2 regions of the Colwellia sp. BRX8-5 genome follow, and region 1 is predicted to be linked to the other one. Evidence: predicted binding sites of a transcription regulator. Region 1 holds the regulator's gene; the other holds the start of a gene.

Region 1 (3,220 bases):
TTTCTTTATCGAGTGCGTAAAGCAGCTTCGCATAAACATTGAAAACTTTCCGCCAACCATTGCCACAAGCTTGATTAACCATCTCTATTTCGCCCAAGGTTAGCGGCGATAGACAAGATAATTGCTGATATTCAAGCATACTCGGTTTATTGCCAATATAAACGGCGACGCTAAAGTTTGAGCAACCTAAACCAATAACATTCAATGGTACTTAACTCATTTTACGTGGGGGGTATGTTGAATTGTAAATTTATAATCGAGACAAGTAAAACGTCCTTAAAATTTTTTTGCTTGAATGTATGTAGTTACTGGTAAAGTTAGATCGATTGAAGATTATCAATGTCTAACAGATAACTAATATAAAATGTTAATATCGTATAGCTTTCTATGGCTATTTAAAGGTCCACGCGAGAAGTTTATCGAAAAAAATGACATTACAAGGGTAATGGTTTCAAATTTTGTTGGAGAAAACTGTTTTATATTTTATATTTGTGGCAGCTAAAAATATATTGCTTAGCTGCTGTTTAACATGACTACAGTATCAATAATGAATTCTAAAAAAAAATGATGGAGCGCAGCTATGAATGAAAAAATTGCAGCACTTAAGTCAGACCTAGCGCTACTTAAAGAACAATTTAGTAAAAAAATTACTGATGCAGAAACTCGTTTAAAAAATATGATTGAACAAGAAAGCTTAGATACTTCGGTTGAACGTGGCTATAAAATTCAAGCTTCTTTTGAAGAGCCAGCAGATTCTTTAGCTAATGGTGAATGTGTAATTTTACTGCATGGGCTTGCACGTTCGGCTAACTCCATGAAAGCTATTGAAAAACGATTGTTAGCAGAAGGATATTTTGTGATAAATATCAACTACCCTTCTAGAGATTATTCGATAGAAGAGTTGGCTGAAAAAGTGATTTCTAAAGCGCTATTAATTTGTGAAAATCGCCAAGTTAACTTTGTTACCCATTCAATGGGCGGTATATTAGTTCGCCAATATTTAAGTATGCATAAAATACCTAATTTACATAAAGTCGTGATGCTAGGTCCACCAAACAAAGGCAGTGAAGTTGTTGATAAACTAAAAAATACACCTGGTTTTAGTTTCATCAATGGTGATGCGGGTATGCAATTAGGTACCGGCGAATTCAGTGTCCCTAGTAACCTTGGCAATGCTAATTTTGATTTGGGTGTTATTGCCGGTAATCAAAGTATTAATTGGATATTATCAACACTTATTCCTGATAAAGATGATGGTAAAGTTTCGGTTGCTAGTACCAAACTTGATGGTATGAATGATCACATTGAAATGGAAACGACCCATCCATTTATGATGAAAAACGAAAAAGTTATCGAACAAGTTATCCATTATTTAAAATCAGGGAGTTTTCAAAAATAATTCGACTAGAAAACTTGCCTTTACTAACGACCTGTATATACTCACAGTAACAACTGTGTAAATTTACAGGCTCCCTATGCTAAATGAAATCAGCGAATTACGCCCTCTAACGAACCGACAACAACAAGTTTTTGATCTGATCAAAGACAAAATAAGCGATACGGGCATGCCACCAACGCGTGCTGAAATAGCCAAGTTTTTTGGCTTTAAATCAGCAAATGCAGCAGAGGAACATTTAAAAGCTTTGGCTAAAAAAGGCTATATAGAAATGTTGCCAGGTACTTCTCGCGGCATTCGTTTGACTGAGAAGTTAATGGAAGAAGCCGGTTTACCTTTAATCGGCAGAGTGGCTGCAGGTGAACCTATTTTAGCTGCAGAGCATGTTGAAGATCATTACAAAGTTGATGGTAATTTGTTCCACCCAGCTGCTGATTACTTATTGAGAGTTAATGGCGAAAGCATGAAAAATATCGGCATACTTGATGGTGACTTGTTAGCGGTTCATCAAACGACCGATGTACAGAATGGCCAAGTAATTGTTGCTCGTGTCGAAGAAAATGTTACGGTTAAACGTTATAAACGAGAAGGTAACATCGTTTACTTACATGCTGAAAATGATGACTTCTCTCCTATAAAAGTCGATTTGTCTGATCAAGAGTTTAATATTGAAGGGTTGGCTGTTGGCGTTATTCGCTCGGCAGACTGGATGTAATTAAGTTAACCTATCCAATAAACTTGGTGGTAACTAAGCCAATTTATCTAACAAATATAGTATTAAATATGTAAAACTGCTCCGCAAACTTTAGTGTATAAAATAGGCTAAAGTTTGCTTTTCTAACCTTTCGTATTCTTTTCATGCAAACCTTTCTCTTTACTAAGAATAATTTTCATTCTAAAGCCCATTCAAACAACTTTATCTTTCTCTGATTAAAAAACAACCAAGATCAATTTTTACAATACGCGTATTTATACTCAGCTGTTTATTTTTAATACTACGGCTACAGCCCTTTGTTATTAGGCCTTTGCCTGTATTAGAGTTGATACTCTATTGTTTTTATTGGTTTTTATTTTAAAATAGCTCGATTTTTAAATTGACCCAGATCAACTTTTAAGTAATTCTAGTTTGGAATGTGTACAAATATAAATATAAGGCGATGTTGTCGACGCTAACTGGTTGATAACAAAATCGCTAAGAAAATAATAAAAATCCGTACTAAAGGATGTGTTTTGTCCTAGGTATCAAGTTTTAAACTTTTATAGGGTGAAGGAGATGTCGTGTGAAAAGACGTAACCTAGGTTGGCTGTTGTTGGGGAGTGTTCTTTCCAGTTCAGCTTGGGCAGATATGCAATTAAATCTGACCAAGGGTGTAACAGAAGTAAGTAGAGATGTTTACGATCTACATATGCTCGCAATGTATATATGTGTAGCAATTGGTGTGGTCGTTTTTGGTGCTATGTTTTGGTCAATGGTTTTCCATCGAAAATCCAAAGGGGCTAAATCAGCAGATTTTCATGAAAGTACAAAAGTAGAAATCCTCTGGACAGCAATTCCCATTGTCATTCTTATCGCTATGGCTGTACCAGCAACAAAAACACTGATTGAAATGGAAAATAACGACGATTCTGACGTTACCATTCAAGTTACCGCCTCTCAGTGGAAATGGCATTACAAATATTTTGATCAAGATATTGAGTTCTACTCCGTTTTATCGACGCCAAGATCACAGTATGAAACACAAGAAGGTAAACACCTTAATGTTGATGCTGGCGATAAAGTCAAAGGTGAAAATTACCTACTCGAAGTTGATAAACACCTTGTCA
Region 2 (3,220 bases), on a different contig from region 1:
GTAATCAAGGTCTCCTAAAGTAGTTAGTCATATAAATAAAAGTAGGTTGTTTCATGAAAGCATTTTTATCAATTATTATAATATTCGTTAGCATATTGTCGTTCAACGTTAACGCCAATGACAATAAAGCCAACCAAGCCCCAGACTGGACACTAAAAACCCAAGCCGGTAAAAGCATTTCATTAGCAGACTATCAGGGCAAGCCGGTGATTTTACATTTTTGGGCAACATGGTGTCCCTATTGTAAAAAATTGCAGCCTAAATTAGTCGAGCTAACTGAAAAGTATAAAAATACCGGCATTGAGATTGTTGCTATTAGTTTTAGTGAAGATGAAGGAGCAAAACCACAAGACTCGATTACTCAACGAGGTTATCAATTTATTACCGGTGTTGAAGGTGAAAAAGTTGCTAAGTTATATGGCGTAAAAGGTACACCAACGACATTTTTTATCAATAGAAGTGGACAAGTTGTTTTCAAATCTACCAGCTCAAATATTAACGATCCAAAATTAGAATTGGCGGTTAAAGAAATCATTAAACCCGCATAAGCACAGTAATAAAAACTAAAATACCGGTACCGACATCATATCAAGTCAGTACCGGTTATAAACTAAAACAAAGCTGCTGTGTTTCTTTGTTATTATGCTCAGCAAAACCTAGCGTTAATCCTATTAAACGTATTCCCCTAGATTGACTACGCAACAGTGCTTTTAACAGTAATTGTTTAAAGGTGTTTTCATCACAGTGGCTGCTTTGCTGCTCAACTGTTGTTTGGGTAAAGTCATTAAACTTAAGTTTAATCCCTTGCTTACTAATAACCATATGTTGATGTTTTTCTAATCTCACTAAAAGCTTCTCATATAAAAGCTCAACGGCACTTTCACACTCTTTTTCACAAGACAAGTCTTGAGAAAAAGTGGTTTCTATCGCTAATGATTTTCTAACTCTGTCGGTTTCTAATTGGCGATGATCAATACCAAAACTTCGTTGATACAATGCAGGGGCAAACTTGCCGACAATAGGTGTTAATACGGCGACAGAACTTGCTCGTATATCTGCACATGACGAGAAGCCGTAGCCCAATAATTTTTGAGCTGTTTTTGGGCCAATACCCGGAATTTTTTTCAATGGTAAATTTTCAACGAAACCACTCACGTCTGCGGGCGTAACAACACATTGACCATTAGGTTTATTTTCATCACTGGCAATTTTAGCAATAAATTTATTAGGAGCAACACCTGCCGAGGCGGTTAGATTGAGTTCATTAAAAATATCACGACGTATTTGCTCCGCAATAAGCGTGGCACTGCCGTTAAACTCTTTGTTATGGGTAACATCAAGAAAGGCTTCATCAAGCGACAATGGTTCAATCAACTGAGTGTAACGTTGAAATATCGCCCTTATTTGTGCAGAAACTTCTTGGTAAACAGCCATTCTGCCTGAAACAATAACTAGCTCAGGGCAAAGTTGCATCGCCTTAATTGCTGGCATTGCCGAGCGAACACCAAATTTTCTTGCTTGGTAATTACACGTACACAAGACGCTTCGAGGCCCTGTACCGCCGACCGCAAGTGGCACATTACGTAAAGACTCATTGTCACGCATTTCAACAGCTGCATAGAAACAGTCCATATCTATATGTATTATTTTTCGGCTTTGAGTCATGTTTTAGTCATGTCTTAATTATAGTAATCATGTTTATCAAAAGTCCCTTATTTCGTTGTGAAAAAATAAAGCATATTTTCGCTATGGGCAACTCAACCTAAACTGTATACAAACACAGTATAAACTTTTAAGTTAATAGTTCAATACTGAAATAATAATTTGGCCACTGTTAATTTCATGCTAAATACGTTAATTTGTCGCTTTATTTTTTATCAATGACTAGCTGATATTACTTTTATGATTACGCGCCTTTTACAAACAACTTTTGCCCTATTACTACTTTTATCACCTGCACTAGTGAATGCTCACACCAATGAAGCTAATCAAGCAGAGCTAAAATTACTTGTAGATAATAACTACCAACTTAGTATCGATATTGATGTTTTGCATGTCATTAAAAGTCATCAAAAATCATCAGTAGATGAGGCAGATTTAATTAATCATCTAAAAAACCTCTCTTTAATTGAAATAAAGCAATTACTCTCAAAAATATTGCAAATAATAAATCAACAAAGCGCTTTTATTATTGATAAAGAAAGTGTGCTTGTTACCCCTTTTTCAGGGCTAACGGTATTTGAATTAAAAGCAAGACTTCGCGCTGACTCACCGACTAAAACCATTAAGCTATTGTCGCAGGGTCAATTGCCACAAAAAAGTAACAACGCAGCCTTGATATTTTCGCCCATCTTAGGGGATGTCTTATTAACAGTCAGCCGTTCAGAGAAATCTTTAGTGCTATCCGGCCAGAACAGCCATCACTTTTCTATTGATGATATCAAGGGTGGTGTACGTAAACTTTCAACAACCGAAATTAAGCTGCTTAATATTGTTGAGTATATCTATCAGGGCTTTGTACATATTCTGCCGCAAGGGCTTGATCATATTCTCTTTGTGCTCGCGCTATTTTTATTAGCCACTAAGACATCAACACTGCTCTGGCAGGTAAGTGCCTTTACTCTTGCCCATACCATTACGCTAGCTTTGGGTATATTTGGTATTATCAACCTACCCAGCAGCATTGTAGAGCCGCTTATTGCCTTATCAATTGCTTACGTGGCTATTGAGAATATTTTTTATCACAAACTAACAAAGTGGCGCTTACCCATTATCTTTGCTTTTGGTTTACTGCACGGTTTAGGGTTTGCAGCAGTACTTGTTGAACTGGGCTTACCCAAGAGTGAGTATGTCAGTAGCTTAATTTCATTTAATATTGGCGTTGAGTTGGGTCAAATAACGGTCGTTGCCTTAGCTTTATTAGCGACGCGCTGGTTTGCTAAAAAACCTCAATATAGACAATACGTGGTGATACCGTTAAGTGCGCTTATCGCCGTTATCGCTATTTATTGGTTTATCGAAAGAACCTTTTAATACACAACACAGGTCATCTCGTCGTTTAACATCGAGTAGTCAAATGAACAACGGCCTTAAACCTACTTTACCGAGATTTAAGGCCGTTGCCGTATAAACTAAATGATAATGACTCTATTAATTACTCAGGTTCATAATCCAAGTTAGCTGACAGCCAACGCTCTGCTTGTGGCAATGTCATCCCTTT

The links. Region 1 encodes LexA, which represses DNA repair genes until DNA is damaged. Its sites were predicted from a motif close to TACTGTATNNNNATACAGTA; they were not measured.
Region 2: the regulator LexA is predicted to act here: its motif matches at 1,766-1,785, upstream of dinB (DNA polymerase IV).

The regions. Positions count from the first base shown of each region.
Region 1 is NZ_JACGVR010000002.1:142,595-145,814, reverse strand. Features, by position in the region: gene H4J62_RS02190 (DUF6942 family protein) at 1-205, opposite strand, end outside; gene H4J62_RS02185 (alpha/beta fold hydrolase) at 581-1,399, shown strand; gene lexA (transcriptional repressor LexA) at 1,476-2,111, shown strand; gene coxB (cytochrome c oxidase subunit II) at 2,677-3,220, shown strand, end outside.
Region 2 is NZ_JACGVR010000028.1:20,917-24,136, reverse strand. Features, by position in the region: gene H4J62_RS15560 (peroxiredoxin) at 54-548, shown strand; gene dinB (DNA polymerase IV) at 604-1,665, opposite strand; gene H4J62_RS15550 (HupE/UreJ family protein) at 1,903-3,033, shown strand; gene metH (methionine synthase) at 3,155-3,220, opposite strand, start outside.